3 regions of the Roseitalea sp. genome follow, and region 1 is predicted to be linked to each of the others. Evidence: predicted binding sites of a transcription regulator. Region 1 holds the regulator's gene; each other region holds the start of a gene.
The links. The regulator PhoB, encoded in region 1, activates phosphate uptake and scavenging genes when phosphate is short. The targets are predictions, from matches to a motif close to TGTCATNNANCTGTCAT.

Region 1 (13,074 bases):
CGTTCTCGGCGGCCGTGACCGGATCGTCGCCCATGGCCAGGCGCGTGTCGGTGTGCTCGCCGACGACGATCGCGTCGTCGACGATGACGCCGAGCATCATGATCAGCGCGAAAAGGCTCATCATGTTGATCGTCTGGCCGAAGACGAACATCAGCCCGATCGTGGCGAGCAGCGCGACCGGAATGCCGGCGGCGACCCAGACGGCGATCCGCACATGCAGGAACGCGAACAGGACGATCAGAACGAGCGCGAGACCGGTCAGCCCGTTCTTGACCAGCAGCATGATGCGTTCGTTCAGCGCCTCGGCGCGCACCTCGTAGAGCTGCATTTCGAGGCCGGGCGGCAGTTGCGGCCTGATCTCCGACACATAGTCCTGAAGGATCGCGTTGGTCGTCAGCGTGTCGGCGCTCGCCGTCGCCTGCACGTCGATCTCGATGGCGGGAAGCCGGTTGGAGAAACCCCGGACGGCGCCGTCCTCGAAATCGTCCTCGATGGCGGCGATGTCTCCGAGGCGGACCTTTTCGCCCGTCGGCAGGGCGCGGACTTCGATCGCCCCGAGCGCGCGGGCGCTTTCGGCCTCGGCGACGGCGCGCAATTGCCGCTCGACCGGCCCGTCCAGGCTGCCGGACGGCAGATCGCGCGAATTGTTGTCGATGGCGCGCGCGATGTCGGCGATCGTCAGGTCCAGCCGGCGCAGTTCTCGCTCGGGCACGCTCACCCGCAGTTCGGGGTCCCGCATGCCGGTGAAGCTGACCTTGTCGATGCCGCGCTCGATCAGGTCGTCGCGGATGCGGTAGGCCCAGTCGCGCACCACCGCCTCGGGCACGTCGCCGCCGATGGAAACCGAGGCGACGCGGTCGAACCATTGACTGGTCGTCACGCTGGGCTCCTCGGCGCCCTCGGGCAGGTTTCCGATCGCCTTGGCGGCCGCCTCGACATCGGCGACGGCCCGCTGCATGTTCGTGCCCTCCTCGAAATCGAGGCGGATCGAGGCCGCCCCTTCCCGGGCGTACGAGTTGACCTGCTTGACGCCGTCGATGAAGCGCAGTCCGGGCTCGGCGACCGCCAATATGTTGCGCTCGACATCCTCGGCGCTGGCGCCCGACCAGGCGATGGAGACCGAAACGGTCGACGTTTCGATGGTCGGAAAGAACTGCGTGTCGATCCGCGCCAGCGCGAACACGCCGAACAGGATCATCAGCACCATAAGCAGATTGGCCGCGTTGGGATGGCGCAGGAATGCGCCGATGATCGGATGCTTGGCGCCGCTGCCGACGAGCATGGATCAGCCGCCCCGCGCCCGGCCGCCGGCCGTCTCGCGCGCCTGGCGCAGATAGGACCGGCGTTCCCGGCCCGTGAGCGCGTTCCATTGATCGTCCGTCAGGCCGCTGATCCGCTTCGCCGCCGCGATCGTTTCCGGCGGCGATCGCCCCCCGGTGACCGGCGATCCAGGGTCCGCCGGCGCGGCCTGTCCGGCGCCGGCCCCGGCGACGGTGACCCGCAGCCCGTCCTCGACGTTGGACAGGCGGGTCGTCAGCACCTGATCGCCATCCACAAGGCCCGCGCCGACGATCACGTCGCTGCCCTCGAAGGCGACGATTTCGACCGTGCGCCGCGCCAGGCGGCCCTTTTCGACCACATACATGGTGTCGGTGCCGTGAAGCGCGGTTTCAGGCAGGCGCACGGCGTCCGCGTAGAGCCGGTCGGGCACGGACACGGCGACAAAGGCGCCTGGCCGCAACTGCACGGGCGCGTCGGACATGGCGATCCGGGCATAGACGTCGATGCCGCCCCGGTCGGCGGCGATGTCCGCGCCGATCCGGTCGACGGTCGCGGTGTAGGCGTAATCGACATGGCCGACGGTCCAGACCAGCGACACGCCGCGGCCGATCAGCGGATCGGTGTCGGTCGCGATCCTGCCGTACTGCGCGTCGGTCAGGGTGAACCGCACATCGAGCGCGGTATCGTCGTACATGGCGACGGCGACATCGCCTGCCGCCACGATCCGGCCGGTCTCGACGGTCGAGGAGCGGATGACGCCGGCAAAGGGCGCGCGCACGGTCGTATCGTCCAGATTGCGCCCGGCGCGGCGCACGCCGAGCCGCTGCCGGGTTCGCACGGCGCGCTGCTGGTCGAGCCGGGCCTGCTCGATGGCGATGTTGTTGACCCGCTGCGAGACCGACTGTTCGCGCTGGGAGACGACCAGCGTGCGGTCCTCGACCTGCCTTGCGGTGAGCGCGCCGTTGGACCGGAGCCGTTCGGCGCGCGCAAGGTCGTTGCGCGCCAGGGCGAGCTGGTCGCGGGCGATGTCGAGCTGCGCGCGCTCGGAGGTCAGCCGCGCGGCGATCTCGGCGATCGTTGCATCGGTCTGGGCGAGGCCGGCACGCGCCTCGGCGAGCGCGATTTCAGCGTTGAAAGGGTCTATCGCGAACAGAAGGGCGCCGGCCTCGACACGGTCTCCGGCGGACAGGGCCGGATTGACCTGCACCACTTCACCGGAAGCGGGGGGGCGGATGTCGACGGTCCTGCCGGCGGTCACCTCCCCGAACAGGCTGACCATCGGGCGCTGGTCCCCGGTGGACGCGAACATGGCCTGGACAGGCACCGAAATCTCCGGCTGCGGCCTGGCGGTGCGCTCGGGCGCGGCGGCGATCATGCGTTCCATGACGAGGTAGGAACCGGCCAGGATCGCCACCATCAGGGCCGCCTGGACGACCGTGCGCATAGCAGCGGCCACGCCGCCGGGTTCCGGCCGCGCCCTCGCCGGCCGGTCTTCGACGGTTTCCGGTTCTTCCACGGATTTCAGCATCGGCGTGTTCCTGCCGCACGACCATATGGCCCGGGACGGCGGCCACAAGTTAAAACTTCGTCATGTTGGCCGGCCCGATCGCCCGCTTCCGGCCAGGTCCGTTCTTTACGCCGGCCGCGCCGGAAAGGATCAGTCGCCGGCCCCGTCAGCCTCGAACGCATAGGCCGTCGAGCAGAATTCGCAGGTGATGACGATCCTGCCGTCGCTCTCGGCTTCCGCCTTGTCGACGTCCGAAAGCCTGCCCAGAACGTCGGCAACCTTGCGCCGCGAACAGGTGCACCGTTCGGCGAGGGGCCGGGCCTCGTGCACGCGCACGCCGCGTTCGTGGAACAGGCGGAACAAAAGCGTGTGCACGCCGACGCCTTCGTCGATCAGCTCATCGTCGTCGACCGTGCCCAGCAGTGCCTTGACCTCCGCCCAGGCATCATCGTCCTCGAACCTTGGGATCTGCGCGCCCTCGGGCGCATCGCCCGGATGCAGGTCGGCCCTCGGCACGCGCTCGGGCGCTGCGGGCAGGAACTGGGCGAGGATTCCGCCGGCCCGCCAGGCCCGTTCGACCGCGCCGTTCTCGCCGCGCCTCGACAGACGGCCGACGGCCAGGCGCACCTCGGTCGGGATCTGCTCGGACTGGCGGAAATAGTTGCGCGCGATCTGTTCGAGCGAGGCGCCGTCGAGCGGTACGATGCCCTGATAGCGCTGCATCCGGGCGCCCTGATCGACCGTGAGCGCCAGCGTGCCCTTGCCGAGCAGGTGTTCGGGCAAGGCGCGCCCCGCCGCATCGGCGGCGGCGACCCTTTCGGCATCGAACTTGGCATAGCCGCGCATCGTGCCCGGCGTTGCGAAGTCGACGACGAGCAGCGAGACGGGGCCTTCGGCCTGCGCCTGGACGATGAACTTGCCGTCGAACTTGAGCGATGAGCCCAGCAGCGCGGTCAGGACGGTCATTTCGCCCAGAAGGCGGGCGACCGGCTCGGGATAGGCGTGGCGCGACAGGATCGTATCGAGCGCGTCACCCATCAGAACGGCGCGGCCGCGCGCGTCCAGCGCATCGACTTGGAACGGAACCACGGCATCGAGCCCCACGGGCGCCGGGTCTGCCGACCGGAACCCTCCCGACGGCGTTGAAGGAGTGTCGGTCATCATCGTGTCTTTCGTTCGGTCCGCCCGTTCAGAGCGTTGCCTCCAGACACCATGCGATGATCGCCTTCTGCACGTGCATGCGGTTCTCGGCTTCGTCGAGAACCACCGATTGCGGTCCGTCAATGACCGCGTCGGTCACCTCCTCGCCGCGATGGGCCGGAAGGCAGTGCATGAACAGCGCGTCCGGCTTGGCATGGGCCATGAGCGCCTGGTTGACCTGATAGGGCATGAACACATTGTGGCCGCGGGCACGCTCTTCCTGGCCCATGGAAACCCAGGTGTCGGTGACGACGGCATCGGCGTCGCGCACGGCCGCTTCCGGCTCGTGGGTGAGGGACACCTTGCCGCCCTGGCCGCGCGCCCAGTCGATATAGGCATGCTCGGGCCGATTGCCACTGGGCGTGGCGACCGCCAGTTCGAAGCCGAACCGGGCGCTGGCCTCGATCATCGAGTGCAGCACATTGTTGCCGTCGCCCGACCAGGCGAACTTGCGGCCGGCGATGGTGCCGCGATGTTCCTGGAAGGTCATCACGTCGGCCATGATCTGGCAGGGGTGGGTGGCGTCCGTCAGTCCGTTGACCACAGGCACGGTGGCGGCGTCGGCAAGTTCCCTGAGACGGTCATGGGCGTGGGTGCGGATCATGATGATGTCGACATAGCGCGACAGGACGCGCGCGGTATCGGCGATCGTCTCGTCGCGGCCGAGCTGCATCTCGCCGCCGGTCAGCATGATGGTCTCGCCGCCGAGCTGGCGCATGCCGACATCGAAGGACACGCGCGTGCGGGTGGACGGTTTTTCGAAGATCATCGCCAGCGCCTTGCCTTCCAGCGGGCGCGCGGCGCCGCCGGCCCTGTGGGCAACCTTGCCTGCGCGGGCATTGTCGATGATCGCCTGCAACTGGTTGCCGGCGATATCGGACAGATCGAGAAAATGACGAATACTCATTGGAATGCGAACATCGGGAACACGAACACAATGGACAAGGGTCAGGCCGCGCGACTGGCGGACAGGCCGCGCGCGGCGGCCTCAAGGCGCGACAGGCCTTCGCCGATCTCCTCGTCGGAAACGATCAGCGGCGGCAGGATGCGCACGACATTGTCGCCCGCCGGGACGACAAGCATGTGACCGGCGAACAGCGCGGCGACCACATCGGTGTTGGGCACGGCGCATTTCAGGCCGCTCATCAGCCCCTTGCCGCGCACTTCGGCGAACACGTCCGGGAACCGGTCGGCCAGCGCGTGCAGCCCTTGCTTCAGGCGCAGCGCCTTGCGCCCGACATCGTCCAGAAAGCCGTCGGCGAGCAGGATGTCGAGCACGGCGTTGCCGGCCGCCATGGCGAGCGGGTTGCCGCCATAGGTGGTGCCGTGCACGCCGGGCACCATGCCGCTTGCGGCCTCCTCGGTTGCAAGGCAGGCGCCGACCGGAAAACCGCCGCCGAGCGCCTTGGCCGAGGCCAGGATGTCGGGCGCGATGCCGGCGTGCTCATGGGCGAACAGCTTGCCCGTCCGCCCCATGCCGCACTGGATCTCGTCAAGGATCAGCAACAGGCCCCTGTCGTCGCACAGCGCGCGCAGATCGCGCAGGGTCTGCCCTGGCACCGGCCTGAGGCCGCCCTCGCCCTGGACGGGCTCGATCAGGATGGCGGCCGTCTCGTCGGTGACGGCCGCCTTGAGAGCATCCATGTCGCCGAGCGGTACCTGGTCGAAACCGGGCGCCTTGGGGCCGAACCCTTCCAGATATTTGGCCTGCCCGCCGGCGGCGATCGTGGCGATCGTCCGGCCATGGAAGGCGCCCTCGAAGGTGACGATGCCGACGCGCTCGGGCTGCCCGCCGGCATGGAAGTGGCGGCGCGCGGTCTTGATCGCGCACTCGATCGCCTCGGCCCCCGAATTGGTGAAGAAGACCCGGTCGGCGAAGGTTGCCGCGCACAGCCTTTCGGCCAGACGCGTCTGGCCCGGAATCTCATAGAGGTTCGATGTGTGCCACAGCTTGCCGGCCTGCGCGGTCAGCGCCGCGACCAGATGCGGATGGGCGTGGCCGAGCGCGTTGACGGCGATGCCGCTGCCGAAATCGAGATAGGCCTGGCCGGCGGTGTCGTAGAGCCAGGCGCCTTCGCCGCGGTCGACGGCAAGGGCGGCGCGCTTGTAGGTGTCGAACAGGGGCGTCCGCATCGTCATGGCCCGTTCCCTTTAGTCCCGCGCCGGCGCATCGGCGTTGCGCCAAACGAAAACGCCGCCCAGGGTGAGCGGCCCTTTCTCCATAGTGGCGGCGGCGCCATTCGTCAATTGCGCGGTAATCAGCCGTCGCGAGCCGCTTCCACGGGAAGGATTGTCGTGCTTGGGGCCAAATTGGGGATAAAGACAAAAATCGATTCAGCGCCACGGCGCGACTCTTGAAGAGCCCTCGGCCGGTATTGTAGCTTCCATCCAGCGGAGCTAGACGCCCCCGCAGAACATCGTTCCCTGGTCGCGCGTAAATGAGCCGGTCCTTACCATTGAGACCGAGCAAAAGGTTCGGATTCTGCGCATGGAAACGGAGACCATCGTGAGCTGGACTGACGAACGCGTTGACTTGCTTAAGAAATTTTGGGCGGACGGTCTGAGCGCGAGCCAGATTGCCGCCAAGCTGGGCGGCGTGAGCCGCAACGCGGTGATCGGCAAGGTGCATCGGCTGAAGCTTTCGGGACGGGCCAAGAGCACCAAAGGCGGCGCGCCCAAGGTCAAGCGGAGCGCGCCCGCGCGCCGCGGCGGCATCGCCCATGGCGGCGCTTCGCGCGTCAGCGCCTATGGGGCGGCGACGGCGCGCCCCGCCCCGGTCGCCTCGGGCGGCATGGCGGCGACCGCCCTCAAGCAGAGCCCGGACGCGCAGGCGCTCGTCGTGCCGGATTTGCGTCCGGTCGAAGATGTCGTCGTGCCGATCGCCAAGCGCTTGCCGCTGACGGAGTTGAACGAGCGGACCTGCAAATGGCCCTATGGCGATCCGCTGACGGACGAGTTCCATTTCTGCGGCCATTCGACCGAGGAGAAGTCGCCCTATTGCAGATATCACGGCAAGCTTGCCTTCCAGCAGAACGACCGCAAGAGGCAGCGCTGACGCTGCCGAGGTTTCCTCCCCAAGAACAGTGCGTAACAGCCTGGCCGCGGCATCCTCGTCGCGGCCTTTTGTTCATGGGGACAGAACTTCTATCTCTTTGACTTGTCGCGTTTTCGAAGCGCGAAACCGAACACGCTTTCGCTGAGCCCCCACAGGCGTTCCCGGCTCAAGCTCCCTCCAGCGCGTAGCCGGCGCCTCGAACCGTGCGTATGGGGTCGCGCAGCCGGCCATAATTGATCGACTTGCGCAGGCGACCGATATGGACGTCCACGGTCCGGTCGTCGACATAGATGTTTTCGCCCCAAACGCCGTCGAGCAACTGTCCGCGCGAGAAGACGCGGCCCGGCGCCTGAAGAAAGAATTCGAGCAGCCGGAATTCTGTCGGGCCGAGCTTGATCTCGCGCCCGTTGCGATAGACGCGATGGGTTTCGCGGTCCAGTTCGATATCCCCGACCTTGAGCAGGGAGGCGACGATCTCGGGGCGCGCGCGCCGCAGCATCGCCTTGACGCGGGCCAGCAGTTCAGGCGTCGAGAAGGGCTTGACGACATAGTCGTCGGCCCCCGTCGAAAGGCCGCGAATGCGCTCGCTCTCCTCGCCGCGGGCGGTCAGCATGATGATCGGCAGGCGCTGCGTCTCGGTGCGCGCGCGCAACCGGCGGCACAGTTCGATCCCGCTCAGCCCGGGCAGCATCCAGTCGAGGATCAACAGATCCGGCGGCGTTTCCTGAAGGGCGATCTCGGCATCGTCGCCGCGCAGGACCGTTTCGACCTTGTATCCTTCGGATTCCAGATTGTAGCGCAGGAGGACGCTCAGCGCTTCCTCGTCCTCGGCCACCATGATCCTTGGTGTCGCACCCATGGCTTTCGCCTTCCGTCCGTCCGGCCCGGCAGCCCCGGTCACCGATCCTCGTTCGCCTCGACGCTGACGCGGTGGCTCTTGTCTTCCTTGGGCCGGTAGGGCGGCATCTTCTCGCCCTCGACCATGTAGTAGACCGCCTCGGCGATATTCGTGGCGTGGTCGCCGATGCGCTCGATGTTCTTGGCGCAGAACAGAAGGTGCGTACAGGTTGTGATGTTGCGCGGATCCTCCATCATGTAGGTCAGGAGTTCGCGGAACAGCGATGTGTACATCGCATCGATTTCGTCGTCGCGGTCGCGGATCATCGCCAGCTTGTCCGTCGAGCGCGTGCCGTAGGCGTCGAGCACCTCCTTGAGCTGCGCCAGCGCCAGCTCGCACAGATGGTCGATGCCCCGCGCGAGCCGCACGCCATGGGCGCCCTCATTGATCGCATCGACCCGCTTGGCGATGTTCTTGGCCAGATCGCCGATGCGTTCGAGGTCGGTGGAGATGCGGATGGCGGCGAACACCTCGCGCAGATCGCTGGCGACCGGCTGGCGCTGGGCGATCACCAGGACCGACTTGTCGTCGATCATGCGCAGGCCCTCGTCGAGCACGAGGTCGTCGGTGACCACGCGCCGGGCCAGATGCAGGTCGTTTTCGACCAGCGCGCGCACCGACTGTTCGAGCATACGCTCGGCATGGCCGCCCATCTCGGCGATCTTGTGCGCCAGGAAGCTCATGTCTTCCTCGAACGCGGTCACGGTATGCTGCGACATCGATCCTGCTCCACGCGCCTGGTTGCCCGCCGATCGTTCGTCCATGTCATCCAAAACGCCCGGTGATGTAGTCCTGCGTGCGCTTTTCGGACGGGTTGGTGAACATGGTCTCGGTGTCGTCGACCTCGACCAGTTCGCCCAGATGGAACATGGCCGTGCGCTGCGAGACGCGGGCGGCCTGCTGCATGGAATGGGTGACGATCGCGATCGTGTAGTTCTGGCGCAGCTCGTCGATCAGTTCCTCGACGATGGCCGTCGCGATCGGATCGAGCGCCGAGCAGGGCTCGTCCATCAGGATCACCTCGGGCGACACGGCGATCGCGCGGGCGATGCACAGGCGCTGCTGCTGGCCGCCCGACAGGCCGGTGCCCGGCTCCTGGAGCCTGTCCTTGACCTCTTCCCAAAGGCCCGCGCCGCGCAGGCTCTGTTCGACCACGGTGTCGAGCTCGGCCTTGTTCTTGGCCAGCCCGTGAATGCGCGGACCGTAGGCGACGTTCTCGTAGATCGACTTGGGGAACGGGTTCGGCTTCTGGAAGACCATGCCCACGCGCGCGCGCAGCTCGACCACATCGACGCCCGGATCGTAGATGTCGTCATTGTCGAGCGTGATCCGGCCGGTCACCCGGCAACCCTCGATCGTGTCGTTCATTCGGTTCAGGCAGCGCAGATAGGTCGACTTGCCGCAACCGGAGGGCCCGATCAGCGCGGTCACCTGGCGCTCGCGGATTTCGAGGCTGACATCGATGATGGCCTGCTTTTCGCCGTAGAAGACGTCGACGCCCCTGCCGTTCATCTTGACCGGGAACTCGTTGGGGCCGGTCAGGGCCGCCTGGTCCGCAAAACCCTGTTCGATATCGACTTTCATATCGGTCGTCCTCATGTTCGTTACCACCGGCGCTCGAAACGGCGGCGCAGGATGATCGCCGTGATGTTCATGACCGCCAGGAACGCAAGCAGGATGAGGATCGCGCCGGAGGTGCGCTCGACGAAGGCGCGCTCGGCCTGGCCGGACCACATGTAGATCTGGACGGGCAGGGCCGTCGCCGGGTCGAAGGGCGTGCTCGGATAGTCGGCGACGAAGGCGACCATGCCGATCAGCAGCAGTGGCGCGGTTTCGCCGAGCGCCGTGGCAAGGCCGATGATCGTGCCGGTCAGGATGCCCGGCGCGGCAAGCGGCAGGACATGGTGGAAGACGGTCTGCATCTTCGAGGCGCCGATGCCGAGCGCCGCGTCGCGGATCGACGGCGGCACCGCCTTGAGTGCGGCGCGCGTGGCGATGATGATCGTCGGCAGCGTCATCAGGGTCAGCACCAGGCCGCCGACGATCGCCGCCGAACGCGGCAGGCCGACGAAGTTGATGAACACGGCCAGGCCAAGCAGGCCGTAGACGATCGACGGCACCGCGGCGAGGTTGTTGATGTTCACCTCGATGATGTCCGTCAGGCGGTTCTTGGGGGCGAACTCCTCAAGATAGATCGACGCGGCCACGCCGATCGGCAGGGCGAGCAGGAGCACGATCAGCATCATGTAGAACGAGCCGACGATCGCAACGCCCATGCCCGCCGTCTCGGGCCGGCTCGATGCGCCGAACACGAACAGGCCCGTGTTGAAGCGCAGCGTCATGAGGCCGTCTTCCTGCAACGTCTCCACGAATTCGAGCTGGCGGTCGGAAACGGGCCGGCGCTCCTCGGGCAGGGACAGGTTGTACTGGCCCTTGACCGCCGCGTCGATGTCGCCATGGGCGAGGAACCGGACCGTCATGCGCTGGCCGAGCAGCTCCGGGTCGGCCTGCAGCCGCTCGATCAGTTGCAGCGGCGCCCCTTGCGACAGGAGCGACTGCGCCACGCGCCGGTCGGCCCTGTCCTCGCCGTCGGCGCCCGTTGCGGCCACGATCGCGTTGCTGAGCAGCTGGCGCGACTGCGTGATCAGCGGGACGCGATTGTTCTGAAGCACGTCCTGCTCGTTGACGACGGCCGGATCGAAATTGATCTCAAGGTCGATGTTCGTTTGCCGGAAGGCGGTGTAGCCGTCCAGGACGATCGAGGCCAGAAGCGTGAACAGGAAGAACAGTCCGAGCGCGATCGCCAGCAGCCCGTAGGCGCGGAACCGGCGCTCGGCCGCATAGCGCGCCTTCAGACCGATGTCCTTTCGGCCCTGCACGGCGCCCGTGCCGGACGTCAGCGTTGCATCGGTCATTCATACTGCTCCCGGTACTTGCGGACGATGTAAAGCGCATAGACGTTGAGCGCCAGCGTGATGAAGAACAGCGTGATGCCCAGGGCGAAGGCGACCAGCGTCTGCGGCGAGGTGAACTCCAGGTCGCCGGTCAGCTGGCTGACGATCTTGACCGTCACCGTCGTCATCGGCTCGAACGGGTTGACGGTCAGGTTGGCGGCGATGCCGGCGGCCATCACCACGATCATGGTTTCGCCGATCGCCCGCGAGGCGGTCATCAGGAGCGCGCCGACGACGCCGGGAAGCGCTGCGGGCAGGATCACGCGCTTCATCGTTTCGGAGCGCGTCGCGCCCAGTCCGAGCGATCCGTCGCGCATGGCGCGCGGCACCGCGCTGATGATGTCGTCGGACAGGGACGAGACGAACGGGATCAGCATGATCCCCATCACCAGGCCCGCCGTCAGCACCGACTGGGCCGATATGAAGTCGTCGACATTGCCGGTCGCGATCCCGGCGATCTGCGCGGACAGGTCGCGCAGGAAGGGCCCCACCGCGATCAGCGCGAAGAAACCGTAGACGATCGTGGGGATGCCGGCGAGCACTTCGAGCAGCGGCTTTGCGATCGCGCGGAAGCGGGGCCCCGCATATTCGGACATGTAGACGGCGGCGAACAGACCGATCGGCACGGCCACCAGCATCGCCACGAAGGCGATGTAGAGCGTGCCGGCGAGCAGCGGGATCAGCCCGAACTGGCCCGCCGCCTCAGGGTCCTCGGCATTGGCGAAGCGCGGATCCCAGACGGTCCCGAAGAAGAAGTCCTGCGGCGGCACGGATGTGAAGAAGCGGCCCGTTTCCGAAACCATCGAGAGCACGATGCCGACCGTCGTCAGGATCGCCACGGTCGATGCCAGCACCAGGGCGGCGTGGATCACCCCCTCGACGCGGTTGCGCGCGCGCAGCCGTGCCTTGATCTGAACGAACGCCATCGCAAGGCCGGCCAGCGACAGGCCGATGACCGCGATCGCGCGCCATAACATGCTGGTGTCGGTCAGCCGGTTGAGGAGGACGGCCGAGTCGATCATCCAGTCCTCGACTTCCCCGGCGAGCGCCACGCCCTTTTCGGCCAGCAGGGGGCGAACGGGAACGAACCCGGCGGTCGCCTGCGTCAGTTCCTGTTCGCTAAGGAGCCGAAGACCGTCCGCGATGGCCTCGACCATGTTGACGGCCAGGCCCTGCCGGGTCGGCGACATGTCGAGGCGCTCACTGGCCGGTATCGAGCCGCGCACCTGGTTCTCGATGATCATCGGCGTGGTGAATGCCCAGGCGGCCAGAAGCAGGAGCGCCGGAATCATCGTCCAGACCACGATGTAGGAACCGTAATAGCCGGGCCGTGAATGCAGTTGCGAGGTCTCGCCGCCGACGATGGCGCGCGACCGCGCGGCCCCGGCCAGATAGCCCACCGCGCCCAGCACGAGCACGATCGTTATGAGCGTTACGACATTCATCGGGCGCCTATCACGGTTTTCGGGCGGTGCGCGCTAGGCACGCGGCGAGCTTTCCTCACGCATTCCCGGCACGCACTCATCGTGTTCGTTCCTAAGACCTCTTGCCTCCTGGCCGCGCGCGGGAAAGCGGCGAGGAAAGGCTGTGCGGCGCGATCCTTTGTTCGGGGCCGCGCCGCAAGTTCGTGAAGCCGCGGACGGCCTAGAGAGTTTCGCCGGCGGAGAAGGCCGCGCGGACGGCGTCGCGCTCTTCGTCCGGAGCGGCGACCAGGCCATATTCGGCCAGCGGGCTGTCGGGGCCCGTCATGGCGTCGGAGATGAAGAACTCGACATATTCCCGCAGGCCCGGAACGACGCCCAGATGCGCCTTCTTGACGTAGAAGAACAGCGGACGCGAGACCGGGTACTCGCCCGAGGCGATGGTCTCGGTCGAGGGCGTCACGCCGCTCATCGTGGCGACCTTCAGCCGGTCGGTGTTGTTCTCGTAGAAGGCCAGGCCGAACACGCCCATGCCTTCCCTGTTGGCGTCGATGCGCGCGAGGGTCTCGGTGTAGTCGCCGTCGATGTCGACCGTGCCGCCGTCCTTGCGGACCGCGTAGCAGTTCTCCTCGGCCGTGTCCTCGTCCATGCCGGCATCCATGCGGGCCTGAAGGCCGCCCGCCGCTTCGCAGCCGACCAGGAGAACCTTTTCCTCGAACACTTCGCGCGTGCCGTGCTTTTCGCCCGGAATGAACGCC
Region 2 (5,363 bases), on a different contig from region 1:
TGGTTCACCTGCGTGCGGTAGAAGTCGGACGCCATGCCCGGCATTTTCAACTCGCCGTGCAGCGGCTTGTCGGAAACGCATAAGAGCGTGCCGTAGGGCACGCGGAAGCGGAACCCGTTGGCCGCGATCGTCGCCGATTCCATGTCCAGGGCGATGGAGCGGGACTGCGACAGCCGCTTGACCGGTCCGCGCTGGTCGCGCAGTTCCCAGTTGCGGTTGTCGATCGTGGCCACCGTGCCCGTGCGCATGATGCGCTTGAGGTCGTAGCCCGAAAGACCGGTCACCTCCGCCACGGCTTGTTCGAGCGCCACCTGAACCTCGGCCAGCGGCGGCACCGGCACCGACAGAGGCAGATCGTCGTCGAGCACCGAATCCTCGCGCACATAGGCGTGCGCCAGCACATAGTCGCCCAGTTGCTGCGTGTTGCGCAGGCCCGCGCAATGGCCGAGCATCAGCCAGGCGTGCGGGCGCAGCACGGCGATATGGTCGGTGATCGTCTTGGCGTTGGACGGGCCGACCCCGATATTGACCATGGTGATGCCGGTCCTGTCCGGCCGCGTCAGGTGATAGGTCGGCATCTGCGGCAGGCGCGGCGGTGGCGTGCCGCCGGGTTCGGTGGCGCCCGCGCGCGTGATCAGGTTGCCCGGCTGCACGAAGCTCTCGTAACCGGAGGCCGGGTCGGCGATCCGGTCGCGCGCATAGGCGCAGAACTCGTCGATGTAGAACTGGTAGTTGGTGAACAGGACGAAGTTCTGGAAGTGCGAGGGGCTCGTCGCCGTATAGTGCGACAGCCGGTGCAGCGAATAGTCGATCCGCTGCGCGGTGAACGGCGCCAGCGGCGAGGGTCGTCCCGGCATCGGCTCGAAATCGCCATTGGCGATGTCGTCATTGGTCACGTTCAGGTCCGGCACGTCGAACGCGTCGCGCAGCGGCCGCGCCAACCGGTCGGCCTTGGCGCCGTCCACATGGGTGCCTTCCAGGAAGGCGAAATGCAGCGGAATCGGCGTGCCCGATTCGGACACCTCGACCGCCACGTCGTGGTTCCTGACCAGAAGACCGATCTGCGTTTGCAGGTAGCGGCCGAACAGGTCCGGCCGCGTGACGGTCGTCGCATAATGGCCCGGCTGCGCCAGATGGCCGTAGGCGAGCCGCGAATCCACCTGGCCGTAGCTGGTGGTCCTGACCGAAAGCTGCGGGTAGCAGGCGCGAACCCGGCCGGCGAGATCGCCCTTTTCGGTCATCTCGGCGAAGCGCTCGCGGATGAAGGCGGTGTTGCGCTCGTAGAGGGCATGCAGGGCGGCGACGGCCTCGGCGGGGTCGGTGTGGAATTGGGGCCGCTCCGGCGGCGGTGTCAGGAACTGTGCGGCCTCACGGCCCTCGCCCTGGTGTGGTTCGTCCGTTCTCTTGTCCATGCGCCACCATATAGGCGCCGACGATTGCAGGCAAAAGACGCAAAGCGGGCGGGCGGGCACGGCCGCGCCCGCCCGCAAGGGTCCCCGCCCGGCCTACCGGGCGTTCAGCAGTTCGGGCACGCGCAGCAGCACGAACTCATTGTCCTTGGCCGCGTCGAGCTGGCGTCCCGAGGAGAAGGGCAGATTGTTGTCGGTGCCGACGACAATGTGCTCCTCGTCATAGCGCATGACGTCCTCGATGGTGAAGAACGGCATGGTGAAGATGCCCGTCATGTCGCGGTCGGCCACGGTTTCAAGCTTGGCCAAGCCCTCCGGGTCGGCGATGTTCATCAGGTCGACATGGCCGATGCGGGCAACCACGCCGTCGTCCGCGATCCGCGCGGTGTCGATCAGAACGACCCTCTTGTGCATGGCCGGGTGGGGGAAGCAGTCCGGCGCGGGCTCGCCCTCGCATTTGAGCGATGGATCGCCCTCGCCATTGTCGCGCTCGATCACCAGCGCGCGCGTGGCGTCGATGAAGTTGAAGTCGCCGATCGCCGTTGCGCCGTCGGCCAGCGGGAACAGGAACCGGTTGCCCGTCCATTGGCCGCTTTGGGGATCGAATTCGAGCACCGGGAGCACGCGCGGGCCGGCTTCGCCGTTCTCGTCGAGCAGCGGCTTTTCCAGCATGCCCCACAGCATGCCGGTCTCCGGATGCAGCGCCATGCCCTCATAGCCCGAAGAGCGCGGCAGGCGGTAGTCCGCGCCGGCCCTGGCGCCCACGCGCAGGCGCGGATGGTCCGGGCTGCGCAGTTCCTCGCCGTCGATCAGCGTCGCAAAGACGCCGGTGACCCGGCCCTGGCGCGTCGCCGAGATCAGATAGGGTCCGAACTCCTCGCCGATCCAGATCTCGTCTCCGACCAGCTGAATGCTCTCAAGGTCGAAGTCCGCGCCGGTCAGGTAGCGCTCCTTGGTGCCCTCATAGGCGATGCGGAACGGCACATGGCCATCCGGATCGTGCAGGAAGACCGTCTCGCGCCGCTCGACCGAGCCGTCCTCGAAGTCGGGCACGATATGATGAAAGAACAGCAGCGTGTCGGGCGAATTGAGCTTGGAGCCGAAGCCGTTGTCGGTCAGCGCGATGATCGAGCCGTCCTCGGCGCGCTCCATGGCGAAGCCCGAAAAGCCCTGCACGGGCTGGCCGATGAAGGGCAGGAACAGGCCGGTGCCGCGACCGCCGTGCAGTCCGCCGGTGCTGCCCTCGACGCTCATCGGCCGGTCGACGCGCGCCGGGCCGGCGGCGAACTTGCCCGAGATCCAGGCATCGGCGGGCGCGTCGGCCGGCGGCGGCACGAGCGTCATCGCCGGGATGATCGCATGGCCGGCGAGCGTTGCGGGGAACTGTTGTTCTTCGGCGTAGACGGCAGTCGACATCAGGGCTGCGAGCGCGACCGCTGTCGCGGCGGCGCAAATAGGCGTGGCCATCGGGATCTCCATGTTTTCAAGACCACCACATGCCTATCGGCGCATCGTAACAGCGCGGTTACAGCACGATGAAAGCGGCGTGACGGGGCTGTGAATCGGTTGTTCGCGCAAGCGCCGAGCCCTATCACGGCCGCATCAGGCTGACATAGAGCACGAAGCCGACGCCGCCGCCCTGGCGCGCGCCCTCGTCGGCCCGGGCGGCGGCGAAACCGGCCACCGGCCCGACGAACAGCGCGGCGAGCAACGCCGCGCGGGCGCACACGCGCATCGTGTCCATGGCGCGGCGGACGATCCTGGCCGTTGCGGTCATCTCGTGCCTCCGATGGGCTGCCGGTGCGCGATGGCGCAGGCGCGCGGGCGCTCGAACACGCACGCCACCGTGGATTGAACCTTCCAGGAATAGGCCGGCCCGCTCGCCTGCTCGATCAGGCCGATCAGCACGAAGGCGAGGATCGTCGCGATCAGGCAGATGATGGTGAATCGGCGCGCGAGCATTGCCTGTGTCCTTTCCTGCCGCCCATGTTAGTAGGGGTGCGCTGAACCGGTGCTGAGGCCGCCATTCAGCCGCCGTTCAGGAAGCAGAACACGGTTTCGTTCCTCGCCCGGACGAGCGCCCGTGTTCGCCGGGGCACGACCAAGGAAGCCGACAATGAGAGCCGACAATGAGAGCCGACAATGAGAGCCGACAAGGGGAGCCGACCATGCCGCATCAGACCAAGCCGATCGAACTTCATTACTGGCCGACGCCGAACGGCTGGAAGATCACCATCATGCTGGAGGAACTGGGCGCGCCCTATGAGGTGCGCTATGTCGACATCGGCAGGGGCGACCAGTTCGCGCCGGACTTCCTGAGGATTGCGCCCAACAACCGCATGCCGGCGATCGTCGATCCCGAAGGGCCGGGCGGCGCGCCGATCTCGGTGTTCGAGTCCGGCGCGATCCTGCAATATCTGGGCCGCAAGTTCGATCGCTTCTATCCGGCCGACCCGCGCGCGCGGACGGCGGTCGACGAATGGCTGTTCTGGCAGATGGGCGGCCTTGGCCCCATGGCCGGCCAGGCGCACCATTTCCGCCAGTACGCGCCCGAGACCGTGCCCTATGCCATTGAGCGGTACACAAACGAGGTCAACCGGCTCTATGGCGTCATGAACACGCGGCTCGCCGACCATGAATTCCTCGCCGGCGACTATTCGATCGCCGACATGGCCTCGATCGGCTGGGTCGTGCCCCATGAGCGCCAGGGCCAGGACCTGGGCGATTTCCCCAATCTCAAGCGCTGGTTCGAGGCGATGAAGGCGCGCCCGGCCGTCGAGGCCGGCCTTGCGGTGGGACGCGACAGGCGCGAACAGACCAACCTGCGCGACGACAAGGACGCGCAGGCGATCCTGTTCGGGCAAAGGGCGCGGTAAGCCGTGTGGATTTCCCCCCACCCTTCGACGGGCTCACGATGAGGGGAAATCGCAGGCTCTTGTCGGGGGCGCGCATCTCGGGACGAGGCAATTGGGCTTCGCTCCCTCGCCCGACCGGACGCGGCCCCGCCGCTCAGCGGCGCGTCCAGCTCTCCGTCCTGCCGAAAAGGCCGCCGAGCACGGAGCCGCGCATCTTCAGCGTGTCGCCCTCGAACCACGCCGCGCCGCGATAGGTGCGGTCCTCGGCCGGGTCGGTGATCTGCCCCCTATAGCGGTCGCCGTCCCTGTTGAAGCGGCCGATCTGCCTGCCGGCATGCTCGCCGGCGGTGACCTGGATGCAAAAGGCGCTTCCGCACGGGCCGATGGCGACGCTGCCGCCTTCGCCCGTGCGCCAGTTGCCGACGATCGGGTCGGCGAGCGCCGGCGTCGCGGCCATCACGGCGGCCGCCGCAAGGGCGAGCATGGTCTTGTGCATGAAAACCTCCCTGGATGCCGGCCCCGCCGGCCGGTTGACGCGCAGTATGATTGACGAGAACGTAAAAGTAAATACATGCACGCTTCGGTTGATGCACGCTGGAAGCGCCGCGGCGGTCGCAAGGACGCCGCCTTCGCTGGGCAAAGGTGCGCCACGGTTAGCGAATGCTTGCCGGCCGCGCGGTATACGATCTGTCAAGGCGCGATGTTTTCGCAACCGTTTCAAGATCTTGCCTGCTGAACGAAGCGTTGCGTTTACCTCTCGTTTTTGTTTCGTTTGCGCCGTGTTAAGCACGCTTGTTTGCCACCCGTTCAAGCGTTGCCGCCATGCTCTATCCCATCGAAGGCGCTTGGATGAAAACGGCGCCGGGGACGAAACGGGGTTGCGCTGGAGGGTTTCGACAATGGCACGCCTTGAGATTAAGAACGCCGATTCCGCCGGCCTGGGCGCGGGCGCCAATGCCGACATTCTGTTTGAAATGGGCCTGGCCTGCGCCGCCGGCCGCGACGGCACCATGGACCTGGTCGCCGCCCACACATGGTTCAACATCGCCGCCATCAAGGGCTCGCCGCGCGCAAGCGCGCTGCGCGCCGAGATCGCCGA
Region 3 (5,363 bases), on a different contig from region 1:
ACGTGCCACAACGCCGTCGACCGGCATGTGGCAGCCGGGCACGGCGATCGCGCGGCGATCATCCACGACAGTCCGGTCACCGGCACCGTGCGGACGGTCAGCTATGGCGAACTGCGCGACGAGGTGCAGGCGCTCGCCGCCGTCCTGCGCGATCTGGGCGTCGGCAAGGGCGACCGGGTGATGATCTACATGCCCATGGTGCCCGAGGCGGTCGTGGCGATGCTGGCGGCGGCGCGGCTGGGCGCGGTGCATTCGGTGGTCTTCGGCGGGTTCGCCGGCGCCGAGTTGGCGACCCGCATCGACGACTGCCATCCCAAGGTGATCGTCACCGCCTCGTGCGGCATCGAGCCCAACCGCATCGTCGAATACATGCCCCTGATCGAGCACGGGCTGGCGGAGGCGGACTTTTCGCCGTCCCACCTCGTCGTCCTGCAACGGCCCCAGCATATGGCGGTGCTGAAGGAGGGCCGCGATGTCGACTATCGCGCCGGTGTCGACGCGCACCGCCAGGCGGGCACCGCCGTCGCGTGCGTGCCGGTCGAGGCGACCGATCCGCTCTACATCCTCTATACGTCCGGCACGACCGGCCAGCCCAAGGGCGTGGTGCGCGACAATGGCGGCCACATGGTCGCGCTGAAATGGTCGATGGATGCGATCTACGACATCAGGCCCGGCGAGGTGTTCTGGGCCGCCTCGGACGTCGGCTGGGTCGTCGGTCATTCCTATATCGTCTATGCGCCCCTCCTGCACGGGGCGACGACGCTGATGTTCGAGGGCAAGCCGGTCGGCATGCCCGATGCCGGCGTCTTCTGGCGCGTCATCGAGCAGCACAAGGTGGCGGCGCTCTTCACCGCGCCGACGGCGATCCGCGCGATCAAGAAGGAGGATCCCGGGGGCGTCCTGATCGGCGACTACGATCTTTCGGGCCTGCGCACGCTGTTCCTCGCCGGCGAGCGGGCCGATCCGGACACGATCCGCTGGGCCGAGACGGCACTGAACGTGCCCGTCATCGACCATTGGTGGCAGACCGAGACCGGTTGGGCGATCGCCGGCAACCCGGTGGGTCTGGGCCGGCTTCCGGTCAAGATCGGCTCGCCGACCGTGCCGATGCCGGGCTATGACGTGCAGGTTCTGGACGACGAGGGCCATCCCGTCGAGGCCGGAACGCTCGGCAACATCGTCCTCAGGCTGCCCTTGCCGCCTTCCTGCCTGCCGACATTGTGGAACGCCGATGCGCGGTTCAGGGCGGCCTATCTCGACGCGTTTCCCGGCTACTACAAGACGGCGGACGCGGGCTACAAGGACGAGGACGGCTACGTCTTCATCATGGCGCGCACCGACGACATCATCAATGTCGCCGGCCACCGCCTGTCCACCGGCGCCATGGAGGAGGTGATCGGCGCTCATCCCGATGTCGCCGAATGCGCCGTGATCGGCATCGCCGACGATCTGAAGGGCCAGTTGCCCGCCGGTTTCCTGATCCTCAATGCCGGCGTCGACAGGAGCGACGCCGAGATCGAAAAGGCCGTCGTCGGGCTGGTGCGCGAGGAGATCGGCCCGGTCGCCGCCTTCAAGATCGCCCTCACCGTCAAGCGCCTGCCCAAGACGCGCTCGGGCAAGATCCTGCGCGGCGTGATGCAGAAGATCGCCGACGACCAGCCCTGGAAGACGCCGGCGACGATCGACGATCCGGCGATCCTCGACGAGATCGGCCAGGCGCTGAAGGCGCGCGGCATCGGGGCGATCGGCGGGAAGGTGGCGTGACGCCGCAAATCCAAACGCGCCTGACCGTAAAGGCATGGCTCTTGTACGCAGACGGTTTTGCGGTCGCAATTCGTGACCCCATACAGGGGCGGTTGCGATAGCCGAACCCACCGGGCTGTGCCGTTTCCTCGGAGCGCAAAAAGAGCTAGCGTCCGGCCGTCATTGAAACGGCGGGAGGCACCCATGGCACTCGACGGCAAGATCGCCATCGTCACCGGCGGCGCGCAGGGCATCGGCTACGGCATCGCCAAGCGCTTCCTGCAGGACGGCGCGCGCGTGGCTCTCGCCGACCTCGAAAAGAAGAAGGGCGAGGCCGCCGAGGAATCGCTCGCCGATCTGGGCGAGGTCCGGTTCATCCCCGCCGATGTCGGCAACCGGCTGGACGTGCACAACATGGTCGCCGCCGTCATCGAGAGCTGGGGCGACATAGACGTGCTCGTCAACAATGCCGGCATCGTCCATGGCGCGGACTTCCTCGACGTCACCGAGGCCGATTTCGACCGTGTACTGCGGGTGAACCTGAAGGGGGCGTTCCTGTGCGGCCAAGCGGTCGGCCGGTATATGGTCGAAAAGGTCAAGGCCGGTGGGCCGGCGGGGGCGATCGTCAATATGGGTTCGATCAACGGCACCGTCGCGATCCCCGACCAGGTGCCCTATTGCGTCTCCAAGGGCGGCATCGCCCAGTTGACCAGGGTGATGGCGCTGTCGCTCGCGCCCCACGGCATCCGCGTCAACGCGGTCGGGCCGGGCTCGGTCATGACCGGGATGCTGGCATCGGTGAACGCCGATGCGGCGGCGCGCCGGCGCATCCTGTCGCGCACCCCGCTGCTCAGGATCGGCGAGGTCGGCGAGATCGCGGCGGCGGTGGCGTTCCTGGCCTCGAACGAGGCGAGCTACATGACCGGCGAGACCATCCACGCCGATGGCGGGCGGCTGGCGCTCAACTATGTCGTCGACCTTCCCGACGAGATCTGAAGACAAGCCCGTTCGATCTCCTGACGCAATGCCGTCAGGAGCCCCGTGCGATACCACCCCTGCCTCGGCAACCCGGCGCCCGGCTCAAATCTGTCGAGATCCGTGCGCCGGCGCACCGCATCAGCGCCGAAGAGCGCTGCAAGCTCGACATGCTGGGGCGGCACCTGGACCGTGATCGGCTGGGACCGTGATCGGCTGGTGCCTGAAGCGGCACGATTTCCGCCTCGTTCCTACTCCTCCGCTTTTTCTTCATCGTCCTTCTTGAGCGCGTTGAGCCTGGCGAACACGGCGTCCGCGTCGATTTCCTCTTCGGCCGGCCGCGGCGCGGGCGGCTCGTCGCCACCGGCGAACACGGGCATGGTCTCGGTCTGGGAGGCCGGCAGAAGCGTGTCGCCGGTCTCGGCGGGCACCTCGGCCGGGCGGTTCTTGGCCGCCTTCTGCACCTCGAAATCAAGGTCGATCTGCGAGCAAAGGCCGAGCGCCACCGGATCGACCGGCTGTAGGTTGACCGAGTTCCAGTGGGTGCGGTTCCGCACCTGCTCGATCGTGTTCTTGGTGGTGCCGACCAGGCGCGAGATCTGCGCATCCTTGAGCTCGGGATGGTGCCGCACAAGCCACAGGATGGCGTTCGGCCGGTCCTGGCGCTTGGAAACGGGCGTGTAGCGCGGCCCCTTGCGCTTGGCCTGCGGAACGCGCACCTTCGGCTCGGACAGTTGCAGCACATGGCCGGGGTCCGCTTCGCCCTTGGCGATTTCCTCGCGCGTCAACTGGCCGTTGCTGATCGGATCGACGCCCTTGATGCCCTGCGCCGATTCCTCGTCGGCGATCGCCTTGACCTCAAGCGGGTGCAGCGAGCAGAAGCTGGCGATCTGATCGAAGGTCAGAGCCGTGTTGTCGACCAGCCAGACGGCCGTCGCCTTGGGCATGAGAAGCTGGTTTGCCATGTGCGCATTCCCTTGAAGATAAAATCGTCTTGTCCGTCCGCGCCGGTGCCGCGGGCGTGGCCTTGACCGCCAATGTCCGGAATATCGGATCGATATACGCCCCGCCGCCGCCAAGCGCAATGGCGTTGCCGTTTGTGAACGGTCATCTTTGTTTCATCAAACCGTCACGCAACTGTCATGCGTCCACGGAAAGAGGGCTGCATTTCTTTCCCCTGAGGAACCCACCATGCACAAAGTCCTTCTTACGTCCGCCGCCGCGGTCGCGATCGCTGCCGGCCTTTCGGCGGCGGCCGGCGCCGAATCCTTCAACCGCATCGCCTCGTTCCCGGTCAATGAGAACATCCCGGCCGAGATGGGCCAGGACAGCGAAAGCTCGTCCGAGATCATCGATGTGACCGAGGATGGCATGATGCTGGTCTATTCGGACAGCCCGCTGGGCGGCATCGGCAGGGTCGACATTTCCGATCCGGCCAATCCGGTCGCCGCCGGCTTCGTGGCGCTCGACGGCGAGCCGACCGCCGTCGCCGTCCGGGGCGGCCGCGCCGTCGTCGGCCTGAACACGTCGGAAAGCTACACCGACCCGTCCGGCCGGCTCGTCTCGGTCAATCTGGCTTCGGGCGCTGTCGAACAGGCTTGCGATCTTGGCGGCCAGCCCGATTCGGTCGCCATCTCGCCGGACGGCACGATGGTCGCCGTCGCGATCGAGAACGAGCGCGACGAGGACCTCAATGACGGGATGATCCCGCAAATGCCCGCCGGCTTCGCCGTGACCTATCGCCTGGCCAGCGGCGCGATCGACTGCGACAGCCGCCTCGCAATCGACCTGACCGGCCTTGCCGAGATCGCCGGCGACGATCCCGAGCCCGAATTCGTCGACATCAATTCGGCCAATGAAGTGGTCGTCTCGCTTCAGGAAAACAACCATATCGCCATTTTCGACGGCCATTCGGGCGCGGTGGTCTCGCACTTCTCGGCCGGCGCGGTCGATCTCGACAATGTCGATGTGGACGAGGAACGCGCGCTGACCTTCGACGGCGCGCTTGAAGGCGTGGTGCGCGAGCCCGATGCCGTCAAATGGCTCGACAATGACCGCATCGTCACCGCCAATGAGGGCGATTACCAGGGCGGCTCGCGCGGCTTCACGATCTTCTCGAAGGAAGGCGAGGTCCTGTACGAGAGCGGCCTTTCCTTCGAATATGAGGTGGCGATGCTCGGCCACTATCCCGAGAAGCGTTCGGGCAACAAGGGCGTCGAGCCCGAGGGCATGGAAGTGGCCGAGATCGGCGGCGCGACGTACATCTTCCTTCTGTCCGAGCGCGGGTCGGTGGTCGGCGTTTATCGCGACAATCCCGGAGGCGATCCCGAACTGACGCAAATCCTGCCGACCGCGCTCGGCCCGGAAGGCGCGGTCGCGATCCCGCAGCGCAACCTGCTTGCGGTCGCCAACGAGGTGGACCTGATCGACGATGGCGGCGTGCGCAGCCATGTGACGATCTACCGGCTGGGCGCGGGCGAAGCCCAATATCCGACCATCCGCTCGATGCTGGACGAACAAGGCCGCCCGATCGGCTTCGGCGCGCTGTCCGGCCTTGCCGCCGATCCCGAACGGCCCGGCATCCTTTATGCGGTCAACGACTCGTTCTACGCCATGCAGCCCACGATCTTCACGATCGACGCAAA

Region 2: AC5E6L_RS06220 (esterase-like activity of phytase family protein) is a predicted target of PhoB. The motif match lies at 2,945-2,961, and genes of this name have one in related genera.
Region 3: AC5E6L_RS05500 (esterase-like activity of phytase family protein) is a predicted target of PhoB. The motif match lies at 3,846-3,862, and genes of this name have one in related genera.

Annotation. Positions count from the first base shown of each region.
Region 1 is NZ_CFIFWG010000051.1:292-13,365, forward strand. It holds partial or broken gene AC5E6L_RS06695 (efflux RND transporter permease subunit) at 1-1,282, opposite strand, end outside; gene AC5E6L_RS06700 (efflux RND transporter periplasmic adaptor subunit) at 1,286-2,809, opposite strand; gene AC5E6L_RS06705 (Hsp33 family molecular chaperone) at 2,939-3,949, opposite strand; gene argF (ornithine carbamoyltransferase) at 3,978-4,895, opposite strand; gene AC5E6L_RS06715 (aspartate aminotransferase family protein) at 4,937-6,127, opposite strand; gene AC5E6L_RS06720 (GcrA family cell cycle regulator) at 6,495-7,043, shown strand; gene phoB (phosphate regulon transcriptional regulator PhoB) at 7,210-7,902, opposite strand; gene phoU (phosphate signaling complex protein PhoU) at 7,941-8,660, opposite strand; partial or broken gene pstB (phosphate ABC transporter ATP-binding protein PstB) at 8,707-9,456, opposite strand; gene pstA (phosphate ABC transporter permease PstA) at 9,546-10,856, opposite strand; gene pstC (phosphate ABC transporter permease subunit PstC) at 10,853-12,340, opposite strand; gene AC5E6L_RS06750 (PstS family phosphate ABC transporter substrate-binding protein) at 12,540-13,074, opposite strand, start outside.
Region 2 is NZ_CFIFWG010000046.1:175-5,537, reverse strand. It holds gene AC5E6L_RS06225 (AMP nucleosidase) at 1-1,412, opposite strand, end outside; gene AC5E6L_RS06220 (esterase-like activity of phytase family protein) at 1,506-2,876, opposite strand; gene AC5E6L_RS06215 (hypothetical protein) at 3,001-3,186, opposite strand; gene AC5E6L_RS06210 (hypothetical protein) at 3,183-3,371, opposite strand; gene AC5E6L_RS06205 (glutathione S-transferase N-terminal domain-containing protein) at 3,578-4,285, shown strand; gene AC5E6L_RS06200 (DUF2147 domain-containing protein) at 4,419-4,760, opposite strand; gene AC5E6L_RS06195 (sel1 repeat family protein) at 5,164-5,363, shown strand, end outside.
Region 3 is NZ_CFIFWG010000038.1:7,977-13,339, forward strand. It holds gene AC5E6L_RS05485 (propionyl-CoA synthetase) at 1-1,764, shown strand, start outside; gene AC5E6L_RS05490 (SDR family NAD(P)-dependent oxidoreductase) at 1,948-2,739, shown strand; gene AC5E6L_RS05495 (DUF1013 domain-containing protein) at 2,970-3,683, opposite strand; gene AC5E6L_RS05500 (esterase-like activity of phytase family protein) at 3,910-5,363, shown strand, end outside.